DNA from 2 places in the Faecalimicrobium sp. JNUCC 81 genome. Region 2 is predicted to be linked to the other one. Evidence: riboswitches for the same ligand, from Rfam matches in the RefSeq annotation. Region 2 holds a riboswitch; the other holds the start of a gene.
What was found. Region 2 has a riboswitch for cobalamin ahead of JNUCC81_RS10640 (response regulator transcription factor). Riboswitches for the same ligand answer to the same signal wherever they lie in the genome.
Positions count from the first base shown of each region.

Region 1: it holds a riboswitch for cobalamin, as region 2 does, so the genes downstream of both, JNUCC81_RS12645 (ATP:cob(I)alamin adenosyltransferase) here and JNUCC81_RS10640 (response regulator transcription factor) in region 2, are expected to answer to the same signal.

Region 1 is NZ_CM132203.1:2,517,831-2,528,687, reverse strand. It holds gene JNUCC81_RS12670 (PAS domain-containing sensor histidine kinase) at 1-923, shown strand, start outside; gene JNUCC81_RS12665 (PAS domain-containing sensor histidine kinase) at 1,093-2,982, shown strand; gene JNUCC81_RS12660 (CAP domain-containing protein) at 3,040-3,831, opposite strand; gene JNUCC81_RS12655 (hypothetical protein) at 4,192-4,773, shown strand; gene JNUCC81_RS12650 (sigma-70 family RNA polymerase sigma factor) at 5,139-6,023, shown strand; cobalamin riboswitch at 6,231-6,400, shown strand; gene JNUCC81_RS12645 (ATP:cob(I)alamin adenosyltransferase) at 6,493-7,002, shown strand; gene JNUCC81_RS12640 (ABC transporter substrate-binding protein) at 7,030-7,938, shown strand; gene JNUCC81_RS12635 (FecCD family ABC transporter permease) at 7,928-8,944, shown strand; gene JNUCC81_RS12630 (ABC transporter ATP-binding protein) at 8,950-9,705, shown strand; gene JNUCC81_RS12625 (DUF3783 domain-containing protein) at 9,777-10,193, opposite strand; gene JNUCC81_RS12620 (GntR family transcriptional regulator) at 10,377-10,748, shown strand; gene JNUCC81_RS12615 (ABC transporter ATP-binding protein) at 10,749-10,857, shown strand, end outside.
Region 2 is NZ_CM132203.1:2,147,304-2,158,160, reverse strand. It holds gene JNUCC81_RS10675 (phosphoribosyltransferase family protein) at 1-184, shown strand, start outside; gene JNUCC81_RS10670 (cysteine protease StiP family protein) at 328-1,416, shown strand; gene JNUCC81_RS10665 (HAD hydrolase family protein) at 1,417-2,214, shown strand; gene JNUCC81_RS10660 (sensor histidine kinase) at 2,407-4,224, shown strand; gene JNUCC81_RS10655 (response regulator transcription factor) at 4,229-5,428, shown strand; gene JNUCC81_RS10650 (carbohydrate ABC transporter substrate-binding protein) at 5,547-6,923, shown strand; gene gnpA (1,3-beta-galactosyl-N-acetylhexosamine phosphorylase) at 7,116-9,275, shown strand; cobalamin riboswitch at 9,480-9,656, shown strand; gene JNUCC81_RS10640 (response regulator transcription factor) at 9,867-10,550, shown strand.

The sequences.
Region 1 (10,857 bases), 370 kb from region 2:
TATATAGAGAAACTATAAAAGTACCTTTTGTTGATAGTAACGGGTTTGTAGGTGGGATTTTAGGAATATCTAGAGATATTTCACATAGAAAAGAAGCGGAAATGGAGTTTGAAAGACTTAGAATGGAGTTTTTTGCAAATTTATCACATGAATTTAGAACACCACTTAATTTAATATTTAGTTCTGTACAACTTTTAAATATGAAATTAAGTAAATGCGATATTTGCAATAACTGTAAATTTAGTAATAAAGAATATGGTAAGTATATAGATATTATAAATAGAAATGGATTTAGATTATTAAAATTAGTTAATAACTTAATCGATATAACTAAATTAGATGGAGGAACTTTAGAGTATAACCCTGTAAATTACGATATAGTAAAATTTATTGAAAATATTGTTGATTTATCATCAGATTTTGCAAATAAAAATGGTATAGAAATGATATTTGATACAAGTATAGATGAAAAGATAATAGCTTTTAACTTAGAGCAAATGGAAAGAATAATATTAAATTTAATATCTAATTCAATAAAGTTTAATAAGCCAGATGGCAAAATAGAAGTAAGTATAGACTGTAATGATGAATTTGTAGAGATACAAGTTAAAGACAATGGTATAGGAATTCCAGAAGGGGAATTTTCAGAAGTATTTGAAAAGTTTAATCAGGTAAATAATAGAATGACTAAAGTTAGTGAAGGAAGTGGAATAGGATTATCTTTAGTTAAGTCTTTAGTAGAATTACATAACGGATCTATTAGCATTGAAAGTGAACTTAATAAATATACTAAATTTATTATCAAAATACCTAACGTAACCACTAGTAATGAATATAGCGTAAAAGAAGAACATTTATTATCAAAATACGCAGAAAACATTCAAATTGAGTTTTCTGATATATATTCAAATTTAAATGTATAGAAAAAATAAAGTATCTGGTAATTTCAGATACTTTATTTTCGTCAATAAACTTAAATTAAAGTAAATATATTAAATGGTAAAAAATGTAAAGTGACAGCTTAAGATGTAAATGCATAGGAAGTATGTTAAAATAAATAATTCAATGAAAGATATATGAGGGGGATTTATTTTGGAGTTTCAAAACTACATAAAAATGATAGAAAAAGCGCCAGTAATTTGTTTATGGGGGATCTTAAAGGAAAAAACAAGTTCTTTTAAATTGCTAGGTATGAATCAAAAAGCAAAAGGAGCATTTAATATAAATAATATTGTAGGAAAAGACATATTAAATGTTTTAGGTATAAAAGAAAAAATAAATGATAATTTAATAAATGAAATAATAAAAAACAACAAAAAATATACATTAGAAGAATATATACCTATATTAAATAGATTTTATGAAATAGAAATAGTAAATATTTGTGATGATTTATTCGCGGTATGGCTAACTAAATGCTATGATTATAGTCAATATACTAAAGAAATATTAGATAAATTAAATGTTCTATTATGGGTTAAAGATAAAAAGGGAAGATATAGGGTTACTAATTTATCTTTTGATAATTATGGAAAAATAAATTCTGAAGATATGATAGGGAAAACTGATTTTGAACTTTTTCCTATAGATATAGCTACCAATTTTAACGTCTCAGATCAAAAGATTCTTAATAAAGAAATAGATAAAATATTAACTCTCACCTTTATAGATGATAAATGCTATAATGCTTCATTATATCCTATATATGATAATAATAAAGATGTAGTAGGAACAATAGGATTGTGTATAGATATAAATAAAAATCAAAGTGCAAAGGACGAAGCTCAAATCCAAAAGAAAATGTTAGAACTAATAAGTGATAATATTCCAGATCATATATTTTTTAAAGATGCTAATGGAATATTTAAGCATTGTAATGAAAACTTTGCAAAAGCATATAAATGTACTAAAGAAGAAATAATTGGAAAATCAGAGGATGAAATATCAATAACAAATGATAAAAGTCATATAAGATATAAAGAAGAAGATGCCAAAGTATGTAGTGCAAAAAGAAAAATTATAAGTGAAGGTGTGGAAGTTTTACAAGATGGAAGTAAAGTTTATACAGAGACAATTAAAGTTCCTTTTATAGATGAAAATGGAATGGTAGGTGGAATATTAGGTATATGCAGAGATATTTCACATAGAAAAGAAGCAGAAGTTGAATTTGAAAGACTTAGGATGGAGTTTTTTGCTAACCTATCCCATGAATTTAGAACACCTCTTAACCTAATATTTAGCTCAATACAACTGTTAGACATGAAATTAGAACAATGTAAAGATAATGAAGAAAATTATAGTAGTATTAAAGGATATGAAAAATACATAAATATTATAAGACAAAATGGATATAGATTATTAAAGCTTGTAAATAATTTAATAGATTCAACTAGATTAGATGTTGGAAGCATAGAATATACCCCTAAAAACTATGATATTATAAATTACGTAGAAAATATTTTTGATTCAGTAGTAGAATTTGCAAATCAAAATAGTATAACTATGATATTTGATACAATGATAGAAGAGCATATAGTTGCTTTTGATTTAGATAAAATGGAAAGAATAATACTGAACTTGATTTCAAATGCAATTAAGTTTAATAAGAAAAATGGACTGATAGAAGTTAACATAGATTGTAATGATAAGTTTGTAGAAATAGAAGTAAAAGATAGTGGAATAGGTATACCTAATGATAAATTAGGAGAAGTTTTTGAAAAATTTAAACAGGCAAATAATAGAATGACTAAAGTAAGTGAAGGTAGCGGAATAGGATTATCACTAGTAAAGTCATTAGTTGATTTGCATAGTGGCAAAATTGAAGTTGAAAGTAAACTGGGAGAATATACTAAATTTACTGTAAAAATACCAAATGTTTTAGTAAAAGAAGATACATATATAAACGATGAAAATCACTCATCTAAATATATAGAAAATATTAAAGTAGAATTTTCAGATATATATTTAAATTTAAGTATCTAAAAAAATCCCTTAGGATGTATATCCTAGGGGATTTTATATGTTTAGAAGTTTTTTATATTACCCTATAAACATTTGAGTCCAGTATAGTGTACCATTACTCTTTTGAGCAACACCAACACCTATTTTTGTAAAGCTAGAATTTAAGATATTTTTTCTGTGACCTTCAGAATTCATCCAAGCAGTTACAACTTCTTTAGGACTTCTTTGTCCCATTGCTATATTTTCTCCAGCTGCTCTATAGCTTACTCCAAATTGCTTCATCATATCAAATGGAGAACCGTAAGTTGGAGAGTTATGGTCAAAGTAGTTTTTATTTATCATATCTTGAGATTTCTTTGTAGCTACATCTGAAACCTTAGAGTCAAGTGTAAGTGGGCTTAATCCTCTTTTAGTTCTTTCAACATTTACTAAATCAACAACTTCTTTTTGATAAGCTGCGAATTGTCCAGTTGTAGAACCTGAGTTATTATTGTTATTATTTTCAGGTTTAGCTTCAGGTTTATTAGTAGAACCTGAGTTATTATTGTTATTATCTTCAGGCTTAGCTTCAGGTTTATTAGTAGAACCTGAGTTATTATTGTTATTATTTTCAGGCTTAGCTTCAGGCTTGTTAGTAGAACCTGAGTTATTATCTTCTGGCTTAAGTTCTGGCTTTATAGGACAGTTTGGATTTGTTGGTAATTTGTATTTAACACCGTTTATATATAAATATACTACACTTTTATTATTTAATTTTGTATATCCCTTATGAGATAAAGCACTTACAGGAACGATACTAGAAGCTGTTGCTACAGTTACTACCCCTAAAGTTAATAAAGTTTTTAGTTTTGTTGATATATTTTTTGTCATTGTAAAACACCTCTTTATTTGAATTTTGTAAAAATGTTACTGATTTGTAACCTTTAGTGTAGGGGTTGCCCCCTGTGAAACTATGATAACACAAAAAATGTCGAATTTTGACTGTAAAGATATGCCAAAAGGTTAGAAATCATACTGAAAGTTAGTTATATACTGGGATAAAAAAGTTTGAAAATTTATTAAAAAAAGAATATTTATATGAAAATTAACATTAAATGAGGGTAAAAAGGGTATAAATAAATTATATTTGTAAATATTTTTATGAAGAGATTGAAAATTTAATAAATGTATTATACTATAATAAGGAAAAGTTTGGGTATATGACCATAAACTGAAAGGAGAACAAAAGATATGTCAAAAGAATTAGTCAAAGAAAGAGTTATAAAATATTTAATGGAGGACTTATTAGTTCCGCATGATATGATAGATACAGATGTAGCTTTATCAGAATTTGAAGAAGGTGCAGAAGGTGTACTAGATGTAGTAGTTAATGTTAAAGATAAAGAAGATTACTATGCGCCAGTTATGATAATACAATGTTTAGATGAAGATATAAGATTAGAAGGAGAAGTCGTACAAAAACAAGTAGACTTCTTAGAAGATGTAGATAATATAACTATGGCAGGAAGATTAGTTTTAACTAATGGAGATGCTATGATGTATGCTGATTGGACAGGAGAAGAATATGATACAGAAGCTTCACTTCCAACATATGATACTATGGTAGAAGAATTCTTTAAGATGGAAGAATTATCACAAGAAGGTGAGCATAATCATGACCACGGACATGATCATGAATGTTGTGGAGGACATGGACATGACCACGGACATGATCATGAATGTTGTGGAGGGCATGGACACGACCACGGACATGATCATGAATGCTGTGGAGGACATGGGCACGGTTCTGACTGTGGTTGTCATCATGAATAATATATACATATAATATACGAACTTGACTATACTTTTTAATGATGTTATTATTAAATGGTTAAAAATTCTATATAAAACCGTAAGTGTTGGGGCAAACGCTGGAAGGATTTATTAATAAGGGATTTATAACGTCGTTCGAGAAAAAAAGACTGCATATTGTGTGGTCTTTTTTTCTGTAAAAAAATAATACAAAAAAGAAGGAAATTTGAAGTCTGAAGTAGAATATTAGATAAATAAATTTATTGACATTTTAGTTAAATTGAATGGAATTTTTTTATAATACAAATCATATTATAAAAATAACTGAAGCTAAAGACACTTTACCATTTCAATTAACAAACTATATGGATAGAAGGGGTTAGATTATGGGGGCTAAAAGAGAACATACTTATGAAAACTATATTTATGGGGATTCATCAAATACATCGAATGCGATGAAAATGTACTTGAAAGAAATTGAAGAGTACAAAATGTTGTCTGCAGTAGAGGAAGTTGAATTAGCAAAAGCAATAATTAACTCTTCACCTGAAGCTAAGGAGCAGTTTATAAATGCAAACTATAGGTTAGTTGTAAGTATTGCTAAGAAATACAGAAAAGAGAGTGTAGATATGCTTGATTTAATTCAAGCAGGTAACATTGGACTTATAAAAGCTGTTGATAAATACGATTATAAAAAAGGATATAAATTTAGTACTTATGCTACATGGTGGATAAAACAAAGCATAACAAGATACATAGATGACTGTGAAAATACTATAAGAATACCTGTTCATCTTCATCAAAGAATAAACTTTGTAAAAAGAAAAAAACAAGAACTTTCAAATGTACTTCAAAGAGAACCTAGCTTAGATGAAATAGCAGAAGTATGTGACCTTGATGTTCAAAAGGTTATAGATATATTAAAGAGGGATAAAAATATAGTATCATTAGATACGCCTATAAAAGAAGACGAAGATAGTAGTTTAGTTGAATTTATACCATCAGATGCTAATTTTGCAGATGTAGTAATTCATGAAGTAGAGCAAAAGAACTTAAGGGAAAAAATAGAGGAATTATTAACAGGACTTGGTGACCAAGAACAAAAGGTACTTAGAATGAGATTTGGATTAGATGATGATACTCCAAAAACATTAGAGGAAATAGGAAAAGTATTTGGAGTAACAAGAGAACGTATAAGACAAATTGAAGCAAAAGCAATAAGAAAACTAAGACATCCAAGTAGATTAAAACAATTAAAACATTTTTATTAATTTATAAAATAAAGTAGGTGAATTTTGCCTGCTTTATTTTTGGTTTATATTTTAATTTTAGGGTAAATATGGAAAGGTACTTCTTAAAATAAATGATAGCATAAAATACATTGGAAATCATTTAAATAATAAAAATAAATAATTATATTGATAGATATTATTATTAGAAAACTTATTGCTTGTATTAAGCTAGTAGGTCTTATAAAATAATTATATAAAGTATTAGGTGTATTACTTAAAAGAGAATTGGATGAGGTTTCCAAACTACCCCAGTAACCGTGATATGGACGAAATCTTAAATGCCACTGAATTTTTCGGGAAGGCTAGATCGTAGGATGAAGTTAAGTCGGGAGAACTGCCTAATATATACTAATATCTGCTGAGGGTAAGGTGTTAGATGCAAATATAATAATAAAAACTTAATATATTTAGCATCTTACTTAATTTAAATTGAGAAAGGAGGAATAAAATGAGCAAATATTTAGCATACCCTTTCTTATATGACAAGTCTTTAGATTTAAGATGTGATTTTGAGATTTTAACAGATGAAATTTCAAGTATTATAGGTCTTTTAAGATCATTTATAACAGATGACGATATGAAAGATGAACTTAGTAAAATAAATGAATTGATGTATCATATAAATCCATCAATAAGAACAAAGACTACAGTTACACAAGAAGAATTAATATGGCTAGAAAAAAGATTTTTAGAGATTCAAGAAGAAGTAAAAGACAGATTTAATAAATTTATACTTCCACAAGGATGCACCGAAGCAGGATATTGCCATGTTATAAGAAGTAAATGTAAATCATTAGTTAGGCTATTAAGTAGATATCAGGAACAAGGAAATAAGGTAGATGATTTGTTATTTGATTTTACAAATCTTTTTTCAGGATATTTCTTTGTACTAGCACTTAAGTTTAATAAAGATAATGGTTTAGAAGAAACAGAATTTATAAGTAGAAACTATAAGTAAGAGAGTTAAAAGTTAAGGAGAGAACAAATGAAAAAAAAGTTTTTATCAATTTTAATGGTATTTATGATGTTTATTATGGTTGGATGTAGCACTGATAATAAAAAAGAAGTTACAGACAGAGAAGGAACAAAGGTAAATATACCTAAAAAAATAGACAAAATAATTTCAACAGCACCATCAAATACAGAAGTAATAGTAGACCTTGGATTAAGTGATAAATTAGTTGCAATAGATAAATATTCAAGTGATGTTAAAGGTGTTAATAAGGATTTAGCAAAAATAGATTTTTCAAGTCCAGATGCAGAAACAATAATAGGGTTAGAACCAGACATAATAATAGCATCTGGGCATAATAAGACAGGCTCAAGTGAAGATCCATTTAAAGTTATAAGTGAGTCAGGCATTCCAGTTGTTTATATACCAAGCAGTGATAGTATAGACGGAATATATAAAGATATAGAATTTATATCTGATATATTAGGAGTGCAAGATAAAGGACAAACCTTAATATCAGATATGAAATCTCAAATAGATGAAATATCAAAAATAGGAAAAACTATAAATGATAAGAAAAAGGTTTACTTTGAAATATCACCAGCTCCAAGCCTATTTACGTTTGGAAATTCAACATTTTTAAATCAAATGATAGAAATAATTGGCGCTGAAAATGTATTCAAAGATGAAAATGGATGGATATCACCAAGCGCTGAAGCTGTGATAGATAAAAATCCAGACGTAATATTAACAAATGTAGATTACATAGAAAATCCTATTGATGAAATAAAAAAACGTGATGGCTTTGAAAATATAACAGCAGTAAAAGAAAATAAGATTTACCAAATAGACAAAAATTCAGCTTCTCGTCCATCTCACAAAATAATATTAGCTTTAAATCAAATGGCTAAAGCAATTTATCCAGAGAAATATGGAAAATAAGAAAAAAGTATTACTAAGCATAATAATAGTATTTATAATTATTGGTATTGGAACTTCTATAGGAAGTTCTAATATTAATATTTTAGATACAATATCAGTAATTAGTAATAAATTATTCAATATATCATTGAGAGAAGGAATAGATCCTAAAAATGTTTCAATAGTTTGGAAGCTTAGATTACCAAGAGTACTACTAGCATTTATAGTAGGAGGCTGCCTAGCATCTAGTGGTGCAGTAGTTCAATCTATACTAAAAAACCAATTGGCATCACCTTATACACTAGGTGTATCTTCAGGTGCATCTTTAGGAGCGGGGCTTATAATAGTTAGTGGTATTTCTGTTCCGTTACTAGGAGCTTATACACTTCCTATAATAGGCTTTTTATTTGGACTTGGAACTGTTTATTCGGTAATTAAATTTTCATCAAAAATAGATAAGACAATGTCAAACAATACGATAATACTTTGTGGTATGGTACTATCTTTATTTGTAAATGCATTACTTACAACTTTAACTGCATTATTTTCTAATGATTTAAAAAGCATATCTCTTTGGCAAATGGGAAGCTTTGCCATGAAGGGATGGTCTTATGTAGGTCTGATAATGCCATTTTTTATAATAGGTATGTTTGGGGTTCTTAAATATACTAGAGAAATGGATATACTTACTTTTGGAGAAGAACAAGCAAAGTCAATTGGAGTTGATACTGAGAAAGTAAAAAAGAAATTATTCATTTATTCAACAATACTTACAGGAGGAGCTGTTTCTTTAAGTGGGACGATAGGATTTGTAGATTTAATAGCACCTCATGTAGTAAGAAAAATATTTGGATCAAATCATAAATATGTTGTGCCGATGTCATTTGTATTTGGTGGTTGTTTAATGGTAATAACAGACCTTATAGCAAGAACTATAGTTTCTCCATCAGAGTTACCAGTAGGAGCTATAACTGCTATATTTGGAGCACCGTTCTTTGCATGGGTATACTTTAAAAAAGCTAGGTGAGTTTTATGTTAGAAATAAAAGATATTTATAGTGGATATGAAGATATAGATATAGTAAAAGATGTAAGCTTTACTGTAAATAGAGGAGAAAATCTATGTATAGTAGGTCCAAATGGTTGTGGAAAAAGTACTCTTTTAAAATCTATAGCTAATATAATTAACTATAGAGGTAGTATAAAAATAGATTCTAAGGAAGTATCTTCATTAAATAGAAAAGAATTGGCTAAGAAAGTTGGATTAATGAGCCAAATTTCACAAATACATTTTCCGTATACAGTATATGAAACAGTATCTCTTGGAAGATATGCATACTCTAAAGGTGCATTTTATAATCTAGGTAAAAAAGATAAAGAAATAATACTAGACAGCATAGAAAAAGTAGGTCTTTTAGATTCTAAAGATAAAATGATAAGTGAATTATCAGGAGGACAACTTCAAAGAGTATTTTTAGCAAGAACATTTGCACAAAATCCAGATGTGATATTATTAGATGAACCTACTAATCATCTTGATTTAAAGTACCAAATAGAGCTCTTAGAGCATTTAAAAGATTGGACTAAAGCAAATAATAAAATTGCTGTAGGTGTATTACACGATTTGAATTTAGTTCAATATACAGCAGATAATGTTTTGTTATTAAATAATGGAGAAGTTGTATCTTATGGGAAGCCATCAAAAGTACTTAATGAAGAAAAATTAAAGGATATATACGATTTAGATATAAAAAAATTTATGGTTAATATATTAAAGAAGTGGGAGTAAATTTAAAATTTACTCTCACTTTTTTTATTAAAGGAAAATCTGAATTTACACCCCTTTATATAATTTTAAGTTTAGTGTTTTACTGTTTTCCCAGATTTCATAGCAATTCTTTCTTCTAGTAAATGAGAAATTAAAGTGTCTAAGCTCCAATCAATATTTCCTTCTGTAGTAACAGCGATAAGAGGTCTATTAATTCTAAACGTCTTAAGGCTATCTATAAAAGCACTAACTTTCATATGAACTACATTATTAAAAACCATAGCCTTTTGATTTATACCACTTTCACATGTGCTGTCTATATTATTATCAATTATATTTCGTATTGTAGAATTAGCATTTTTAGGTGAAAGTATAACCTGGTCTCTTATTCCAAACATATTACATATATTTTTTATCATACTAGCTTCTTTAGTATTAAAGTTATATAAAATAACAAAGCTTCTTGTTTCATTATCTATTTCAACATTATTCATTTTTTCAAAACTCATAAATATTCTCCTTTTGTATTTATATAATAATAATTATTACCCAGAAATATAAGTTTTTAAATATTTTTTTACGAAAATTAAAAAATATTTTGACACACAATGAAATAATAGATATTATTGAGTTATAGTTAGTTACTTAAGTAACTAACTGATTAATTAAAGAAAATTAATCAGGAGGTGCATATGAAACTTATATTAAATGATGATGAACCTATATTTATACAAATAGCAAAAACTATAGAGGACACAGTATTAACTGATGATATTAAAGAGAATGAACAGATTCCATCAACTACAGAAATATCAAAGCTATATAAGATAAATCCAGCTACAGTACTAAAAGGGATAAATATATTAGTTGATAAAAATATTTTATATAAAAAAAGGGGTATTGGTATGTTTGTATGTGAAGGTGCAAAACAGATTATAAAAATATCTAGAAAAGAGCAATTTAAAAATTCATTTATAAAAAATTTACTACAAGAGGCTAGAAAATTAGAAATAAATAAAGATGAACTATTAGATATTATAAAAAATTGCGAGGAGATGAATTAAGTGGGGGATGCGATAAAGATTACAGATTTATCACATAATTTTAAGGAACAAATTGTATTAGATAATATATCTATAACCTTTGAAGAAAATAAAATATATGGTTTATTAG
Region 2 (10,857 bases):
GATTGAAAGTTTTTATAATAAAGGGATAAAAAACTATGTTTATAATTTAGATAAGAAAAATTATTCAGAGTGTTTCTTATTTGTTGAGTCAAAGAAAGATGAAAATGAGTTTAATGATATTATTAATACTTTTAAACATACTTCTATAAATAAGTTAAATATAGTTAGTTGCTCGTCTGTATAACATTTTTTAGTATTAAGGTATTTTTATACGCTAGGATTGAGCAACGGGATGTGAGCTTGCCGAACAGACGTTGGCGACATGAAGTGTAGCGCCCACGCAGTGGCTTAAGCGAAGCGAATTTTTTATTTGGAGGAGATTGACAGTTGAAAAATTTTGGGACGTATTCTAAAGATGATGTAGTATTTTTATTAAAAGATATATCTTCATTAATAGTTGAAGAGGGAAATAAAGAGCGTGAAGTTAAAATACAAAATGGGAGTCATTACTCAGAAATGATACCTATAGAATATGAAGTAAGTGAAGAGTACTTAAAATTATACAAAGAAAAGCTAGAAAGTAATAAAGAAGAATTAGCTTATGCAATAGGCGTAATGTCTGAAAAGATTATTAAGAAAAACGGAGAAGATGTAGTTATTGTATCCCTTGCAAGAGCAGGTATTCCTATTGGAATACTTGCAAAGAGGTATTTAAAAAATAGATATAATCTAGATTTACCTCACTATACTATTTCTATAATAAGAGATAAGGGGATTGATATTAATGCCATTAAGTATATAGTAAACAATCACCCAAATTCTAAGTTACAGTTTGTCGATGGATGGACTGGTAAGGGTACTATATCAAAAGAATTAGACAAGGCATGTATAAAACTAGAAGCTATATTTAATAAAAAATTTGACTCAACTCTTGCAGTGCTTGCAGACCCTGCTGGGTATTCAGCACTTTACGGAGTTAGGGATGACTTTTTAATACCTAGTGCTTGTTTAAATTCAACAGTATCAGGATTAGTTAGTAGAACTGTTTTAAGAGATGATTTAATTGGCAAAGATGATTTTCATGGTGCTAAGTTTTATGAACATCTGAGAGATTGTGATGAGTCTATAAACTACATAAATACAATAGATAGTTGTTTTGAAAGTCAATATGAAAAGATAAACAAAGAACTTAAAAACTGGAATGGTGATGTTATTACTAAAGATGGTGACAATGATGTTTCAAGGATTAAGGAAAATTATGATGTTGAAGATATAAACTTTATAAAGCCAGGTGTAGGAGAGACTACAAGAGTGTTACTTAGAAGAGTCCCAAATAAAATCCTAGTTAGAAATATTAATGATGAAAGTCTAAGACATATATTTATTTTGGCTAAGGAAAAGAATGTTGAAGTTGAAGAAATGGATTTAAAGGGCTATAGTTGTTGTGGGATTATTAAGAATATGAGGGATATTTAAATGATAGTTTTTTCTGATTTAGATAGAAGTGTTATTTATTCAAATAAGTTTTTAGACACTGACAGAGAACATGAAAATATTGAGATATACAATGGTAAAGAGATATCTTTTATATCTCTTGATACTATAAAATATATAAAGAAGATTCAAGAGGAAGGATTATTTATACCGACTACTACTAGAACTGTTGCACAGTTTCAAAGGATAGATTTTCCTAGTAAAAATATTGAGTTTGAGTGGGCTATAACATCTAATGGAGGAACTATCCTAAAAGACAATAAAAGATTTGATAAATGGAATAAAGAAGTTGATAAGATACTACAAAAAGCATGCCCTATTGAAAAAATGGTAAGTGATTTTGAGAAATACACAAGATTACCTGGAATCACTAATTTCAAGATTGCTGAGAAATTATTCTTTTATATAGTTGTTGATTGGAATGAGTTTAAAGTTAGTATGATAGAAGAATATACTTCAACTTTGGGATCAAAAAACTGGACTTTTTATGTAAGTGGAAGAAAGATTTATTTTTTACCAAAGGATATATCTAAAGAAAATGCTATTGATTATTTAGTTAATTATTTGGAAATAGAAAAATTCTCTGTAATTGGAGATTCAACTATGGATTTAGGTATGTTAAATATAGGTCATATGTCTTATGTTCTTAGACATGGAGATTTACTAAATTATAATATTGATAAAAACTTTATAATAAGTAAATATGAAGGTATGAGAGGCAGTGAAGAAGTACTTTCTAGTATAATTGAAAATTTCAATTTAGAAATAGCAAATGGTTAGACTTTAAAAGTAAAAAGAATAAAATGGCGTATTTAAAATATTAAAATTATTTTAAATACGCATTTTTTATTGCAATTACATTATATTTATTTTAGACCTGTAGAAAGCTTGTATATAATAGTGATATTATTTTATGGGAAGTGTGGCATCATAAATACACAATAATATATAATGTATTTAAGGGGGGAAGTTATGAAGGGAAAAATCACATCAGCAAAAGGAAATTTGTCAAGATATTTAGTAAAAAGGTTAAGACAAACTACAATAAATAAAAGGCTTTTAATATCATTTCTAATAATATCTATAGTACCAGTGATTTTAATATTCTTAGTGGTAAATACAACATCAGTAAACTTAATCAAAAACAATATAATATCAAATGACAAAGTAACCTCGAAGTTAATAACAGATTCTATAATCAATTACATAAGTAAGTTTGACTCTATAACAAATGAAATTATATGGAGTTCTACATTATTAAATGATATGAAAGGATACAACAATCTTACTGTAAAAGAAAGAGATAGATTTAATAATGAATTATCTAAGATACTACGTTCTAGAACTACATATATATCAGATGTTGCTGATTTTACACTTTTAAATGAAGATTTTAATGTAGTATATAACGAAGGATTTAGTTATATAAAACATGAAACAAAATTAGATGAAATATCAAAGGCAATAAAAAGTAAAAATATAATAAACTGGACATCAGTAACAAATGCAGAAGGTAACTATATATCAATAACAAAGCCAATTAAAATAGGTAAAAAGACTTATGGGTATATATTTTTGGCTCTTAAGGAAAAAGTTATTTTAGAAATGTTTAAAGACTATAATATTAATTTTAATGGTGGAGGCGTTATAGTAGATGAAAATAACAATATTGTAGTTACAAACAATGAAGAATTAGTTATAAATAAAAGTGAAAATTTATATGAACAGGATTATTTACAATATATAGAAAAAAGAAATTTAGATAATATAGAAATAATAAAAGAAATCGATAGTAATACAAGTATAGGCAAGATAAACGGTAAAAAATTTATAATAACTAGTAAAGGCATTAGCTATGCATCATGGGATTTATTGGGTATAATACCATACAGCTTTATATATTCAAGTTGTACTGACATTTACATAACTTATGCACTTGTAGCTATAGCTATGTTAGCATTATCTATTTTCATTGCAATAATTATACATAAATCTATAACAAAGCCTATAAATGAGATAGTTTATACAATGAATAACGTAGAGGAAAGTACGATAGGAAAAGAGATGATAATTAGCGGAAATGATGAGATATCATTTATAATGCAAAAATATAATGAAATGTCTAGAAAACTTAAAGTTCTTATACATACTGTTAAATTAAGAGAAAAAGAGAAAAGAGAAGTTACACTTCGTATGCTACAAGCTCAAATAAACCCTCATTTTCTATTTAATACATTAGGAAGCTTAAGATATGTAGCTATTATGAATAATGACAATACTGTAGGAAGTGGTCTTGAAGCATTAGCAAAACTACTAAGAAGTATAATACTTAATAAAGATGAATTTATAAGTGTAAATCAGGAAATAGAAAATGTAAAAAATTATATTACAATACAAAAGATTAGATATGGAGATTCATTTAATATCGAATATTTTATAGATGAAAGTATATTAGAAGAAAAAATACTTAAATTTATACTCCAGCCAATAGTTGAAAATTGTATACTACACGGATTTGAAGAAGCTAATGATACCAATGATATAAAAATAAATTTATATGATGGTGGAGAATTTATACATTTTGAGATAATAGATAACGGAATAGGCATAGAGGAAGAACGTTTAGAAGAAGGAAACTTTAATATAGATAAGTTTGCAGGAATAGGGGTTAAAAATATAAAAGAAAGATTAAATTTATATTATGAAGGCGTTTATATTTTTGAGATTACATCAAAATATCAAAATGGAACTATAACTAAAATAGTTATTCCTAAAATAATAGGGGGATAAAATAATGAGGGTACTAATAGTTGAGGATGAATATATAACAAGAACATTTTTAAGTTCTATAATAAATTGGGAAGAAGAAGAAATGACTTTAGTAAGTTTAGCAAAAGACGGAATAGAAGCTCTTAATATTATAGAAAAAGAAAATATTGATATAGTAATTACAGATTTAAAAATGCCTAAAATGGATGGAAATGCTTTAATTAAGGAATTAAAAAATAAGAAATTTAATGGAAAAATAATAGTACTTAGCAATTTTGATGATTTTAGTTCTGTAAAAGAAGCTATGAAAAATGGAGCTTTTGAGTATCTTTTAAAAGTAACTATAAATAAAGATGAATTACTAGGTGTTTTAAATAAAGCTAGAGAAGAACTAAAGGAAAGTAATAAGCTTATAAAAGATAGTAATATTGTTGAAATATCTAGTGAAAAGCTTAAAGTTGATGAGTATTTAGAAAAGTATCTTAAAGGAGATAAAAGTGTAGAGTTAGAAAAAAATTTAGAAAATAAATACTTAACTAATTACACATTTATATATCTTAGAGCTTTGAGTACAGATATTGAAAATGTAGAAAAAGAAAAAAAGCTAAATGCTTTTATATCAAATATAATAAGTTCTTGTGCTAATTATATAAACTCCAAATTTATATCATTAATAAATATAAAAAGAAACGAATATGTAGTTTTCATAAAGGCGAATAAAGAAAGTGATGATATAAATTTACTAATATCAAATATAACAAGGAATGTAGCTCAATATTTAGATATGGAGTTTGAAAAAGTTATACATAAAAAATGTAGCAATATTGAAGAATCCTTAAAATTAATAGAGGAACAAAGAGAAGAAGATGACTATAAAATAAATTCAAAAGTAGCTAAATGTAGAAGAGAAGTTAAAAAAATAGTTGAATATATAAATCATAATTTATCTAAGAAATTATCCCTAGAATTATTAGCAAAGCTTGTAAACATGAATGAATCATACTTAAGTAGAATATTTAAAGATGAATTAGATATGACTATATCAGATTATATAAAAATTAAAAGACTAGAAAAAGCAAAAGAACTTTTAAAACAAAGTGATATGAGAGTAAAGGATGTAGCAATAAATGTTGGAATTCAAGATCAATTATACTTTAGTAGATTGTTCACTAAATTTTTTAATATAACACCTAGTGAGTATAGAGAAAAGTACAATAAATTGTAATAATTATCCATATTAATGTAAAAATTTTATATTTTGATATAAAATTAAATGATTTACAATTATATCAAGAAAACGATTTCAAATGAAGATTTCTTATAAAAAAGCTAGGAGGGGTATTATGAAGCATCCATTTAAAAAAGTAGGATCATTATTAGCAGTTACAGTTATGGTTATGGGATCACTAGTTGGTTGTTCATCTACAGAGGGAGATAAAAAAGATGAAGGTGCTAAAGGAGAAGCAGCTTCAGGAAAAATTGAGGGGAAACTTGATGTAGCAGTATTTGAAGGGGGATTTGGTACGGCATTTTGGGAAGAAGCAGAAAAGAAATTTGAGGAAAAATATCCAGATGTTGATGTTGTATTAAATGCAAGTCCAAATATAGGAGATGTAATAAGACCACAAATAGCAAGTGGAAATTCTCCGGATTTTATATACCATAGTGCTCAAAATGCGCAAAGTGTTGCTAAAGCTTTAATAAAAGATAAAAACTTAGCTGATTTAACAGATGTATTTGAAAAACCTGCACCAGGTGAAGATAAGCCAATAAAAGATAAGATGATGGAAGGATTCTTAGATAAGCCATCTTGTGCTCCATATGAAGATGGCAAAGTTTACCTTGCACCACTTTATTATAATGTAACAGGTCTTTGGTATAATAAAGCTTTATTTGCAGAAAAAGGATGGGAAGTTCCAAAAACTTGGGACCAATTCTTTGAATTAGGCAAAAAAGCTAAGGCTGAAGGTGTAGCTTTATTTACATACCAAGGTCAAAGCCCAGGATACTTAGAAGCAATAGTATGGCCAGCAATAGCATCATATGCTGGTGAAAGTGCAGTAGAAGATATATTTAATTTTAAAGAAGGTGCTTGGGATAAGCCAGAAGTTAAAGAGGCACTTGCTAATATAGAAAAAATAGGAAAAGATGGAGATTTATTAAAAGGAACAGTAGCTATGAACCATATTCAAGCTCAAACTGCTCACTTAAAAGGTGAAGCACTATTCTGTCCTAATGGTAACTGGTATGAAGGTGAAATGAAAGATGCTATTCAAAAAGGATGGGAATGGGGATTTATGGCACCACCAGCTGCTAAAGAAGGTTCAGATCAATTTGTATCTACAATGATAGAAGAAATGTATATACCAAAAAATTCTGATAACATAGAAACATCTAAAGAATTCATGAGATTCTTATACAGCGATGAAATGGTAGAAGCTAATGCTAAATTAAATCAAGCTGTAGTTCCAACTAAAGATGCTCTAAATATAGCGAAACAATATTTACCAGAATCAAACTACAATTGTTTAACAGTATTTGAAAGTGGAGTAAAGCCAATAGTTGAAGCTTGGAAAACTGTAGAAAGTACTGAAATAAATATGAGAGAAGAAGTATTTGGCAAAGCAGGAGCTGTATTTAACGGAGAAGTAAGTTCGCAAGGCTGGATTGATGGATTAAAGAAATCAAATGAAAAAGTAATAAGTGCAATGAGTAAATAATTCACTATAGAAAGTGAAATAAAAAAGGCTGCTTAGCTGCAGCCTTTTTTTATAAAATATAGATACATTTTGAATACATTAAACAATAATAATTTTTCTATTAAAGTTTATATAACTAATTTTACTTATGTAAATTTTAATAGAAAAATGAAAATTAATACATACTAATACAAAAATGGGGGGTAAGGACAAATGGCAGGTAAGGGAAGAGTAACAATACCAACAGATGTAGGAATCGATGAATTAATGAAAGAAGTGATACAAAAGTGGGGAGCAGATGCAATTAGAGATTGTGATGGTACAAAGTTATCAAGTGATTTACAAAGATTAAATTTAAAAATGTACTCAACATATCTACCAACAAGAAATGATCAAAAGTGGGCAAAAGACCATATGGACCAACTTCAACAATTATATGTTGTAAGTGAGCCTCAAATAGCAACAGAATCAACTCTTTCAATAGATATAATGAAAGGTTTTTATAAAGAACAATTTAAACCAAACACAAAAGATGATATTAAAACTTTGTGGGAAGTTATAGATAGAACTACTGGTGAAAAGTTAGGCAGTGATAAATGGGAATATAATCATGAAACTGAATATGTAATAGTAAAAGAAGTTATACTTTTTCATGAATATACAGTAAGTTTTTTAGTATATCAAATATGGGACCCAACTCAAATGTATAACCATATAACTAATAACTGGGGAGATAAAGCTCATGAAATGCCGTATGACGGAAGACATAAAGAAACATTTGAACATATGAAAAGTTATCTTAAAGATTGGATAGAAGAAAACCCAGAAATAGATGTAGTAAGATTTACAACTTTCTTTTACCACTTTACATTAATATACAATGATATGGCAAAGGAAAAGTTTGTTGATTGGTTTGGATACTCATCATCTCTTAGTAAAGAGTGTTTAGATGAATTTGAAAAAGAAAAGGGATATAGACTAAAAGCTGAAGATATTATAGACGAAGGATACTATAATTCACCATTTAGAATACCGTCTAAAGAATATTTAGATTTTGTAGATTTTCAATCAAAGTTTGTAGCAACTCATGCTAAAGAGTTTGTAGATATAGCACATGACGCTAAAAAAGAAGCCATGATGTTTTTAGGTGATAACTGGATAGGTACAGAGCCATATGGAAAATATTTTGAATCAATAGGTCTTGATGCAGTAGTAGGTTCAGTTGGTAATGGTACTACTATGAGAATGATATCAGATATTCCAGGGGTTAAATATACAGAAGGTAGATTTTTACCATATTTCTTCCCAGATGTATTTAGAGAAGGTGGAGACCCAGTAGGAGAAGCTAGGGAAAACTGGACTCAGGCAAGACGTGCAATACTTAGAAAACCACTTGATAGAATAGGTTATGGTGGATATTTAGGATTAGCACTTAAGTTTCCTGAATTTGTTGAAGAAGTAGAAAGAATATGTGAAGAATTTAGAATAATTCATGATAATATAAAAGAAACAAAAGCTCACACTGCACCATTTAAAGTAGCTATACTTAACTGTTTTGGAAAAATGAGAAGTTGGCAAACAAACCAAGTAGCTCACGCTCTTTGGTATAAAGAAATATATTCATATGTTGGAGTAATAGAGTGCTTAAGTGGAATGCCAGTAGATGTTGAGTTTATAAACTTTGAAGATATAAGAAATGGAGTACCAAGTGATATTGGAGTAATAATAAATGCTGGAGATGCTATGACTGCTTGGAGTGGTGGAGAAAACTGGATAGATGAACAGATAATAACTACTTTAAGAAAATGGGTATATGAAGGCGGAGGATTTATAGGAGTGGGTGAACCTACTGCTTATCAAAAGCAAGGTAAGTACTTCCAATTATTTGATGTACTTGGAGTAGATAGAGAATTAACTTATGGATTATCATATAGAAAGTATCATGAAGAAACTAAAAATCACTTTATAATAGATGAAATAAATGATAAATTTAACTTTGGTGAAGGTAAAGAAGGAGTATTTAAAAAGAGAGATAGCGTAGAAATACTATCTATTCATAAAGGAGATATAGCTTTATCTACTAATACTTATGGAAAAGGTAGAGCAGTTTATATGTCAGGACTTCCATATACTCCAGAAAACTGTAGATTACTTTTAAGAAGTATTTATTGGGTTAAGAATATGGAAGATAATATGAAAGAATATTATGTAAGTAATATAAATACAGAGTGTGCAGCGTTTACTGAAGTTTCAAAGATGGCTGTTATAAATAACTCTTTTGAAACACAAATTACAGATGTATATGTAAAAGGAGAAGTAGTTGAAACTTTAACACTAAATCCTGGTGAACTTATCTGGATGAATATTAAATAAACATATTAAGTTAGAAAAACTGTACAAAAATAATTTGTACAGTTTTTCTAATATATTTTAATGTTAATTAACAGTTAGTAATATGAAATATTTTGTGAAATAAAATATTAAAAAGGTATAAATATATAATATAGTACATGTGTCTTATAAGAAAATGTTTATATATGTTGAAAAAATACTAAAGGTAGTATAGTATTATAGATAACAACTTAAAATATTATAGGTGCTTTAATATAGCATAAAGGGAAAAAGGTCAAAGCCTTTGCAGCACCCGCTACTGTAATGTGGACGAACGTTTAAAACCACTGTAAGATTTTTATGGGAAGGTAAACTAGTAGGATGAAGCTAAGCCAGGATACCTGCCTATAATATCAAAGAAGTTCTTCGGGGATGGGGAATATTCTTATTATCAAATATGAGATAAATGCATTAATGATATAAAGAAAACTCAGCCAATATGGTTGAGTTTTTAAACTTTTATTAAATTAATTTAGGAGTAATTAATTTTATAAAATGTTTTATCCCCCAGATAAAAGAACTTCTTTATATATATAAAAAGTCAATTTTACAAAGTGGGGAGTGTGAAATAAAGTGTCAAATATATCAATTTTGATATGTGATGCTCAAGAGTCAGTGCATGACACAATGGGAAAATATTTAAAATTAGAGGGGATGAACTATGTATCTGCATATGATGGAGCAGAAACATTATACAAAGCAAATATGATTAAGCCTAATTTAATATTATTAGACTTGATGATGCAAAATATGTCAGGTACTGATGTGTGCAGAGAGATTCGTAAAAATAGTAATGTACCAATTATTATACTTAGTGAGAAATCAGAAACGATAGATAGGATAATTGGTTTAGAATTAGGAGCAGATGATTATATTGCAAAGCCATTTTCAGAAAGAGAAGTTGTAACACGAATAAAGGCAGTGTTAAGGAGAACAGAAAATATAAAAAAAACAAGCAATTATATAAAATATAAAGATCTTGAAATTAATATAGATAGCTATGAGGTATACATAAAAGGAGAGTTAGTAAAAATTACACCAAAGGAAATAAAAATACTTCATATGCTTGTTTCTAATCCAGATAATATATTAAATAGAGAGCATATATTATCTGAAGTTTGGGGGTATGACTATCTTGGAGATACTAGAGTTGTAGATACTCAAATTAAAAGACTTAGGAAAAAGCTTAAACAATATGATTTAAGTTGGAAAATTAAATCAATATATGGAGTTGGATATAAGCTTGCAACATCTTAATAAAAATATATCTGGAGATATATATGTGATAAATAAATTAAAAAGAGAGCTATTTAATAAATTAAATAGCTCTCTTTTTTCGTTTATTTATATGAATTATAGCGAGTACTAAGTCAGTTTTAGATAAATACTTTAGTATATTTTGTAATATTTTATAAAATGTACTATTTATGACACAATTACAACGCAATTATGACACAATTAAAACAATTCACAGATATATAATAATAGTATAGAAAAATTTTTAAAAGTATGTTTTACATAGATTAACTAAAAAAATTATAAGTTATTAATTCAATAAATTATT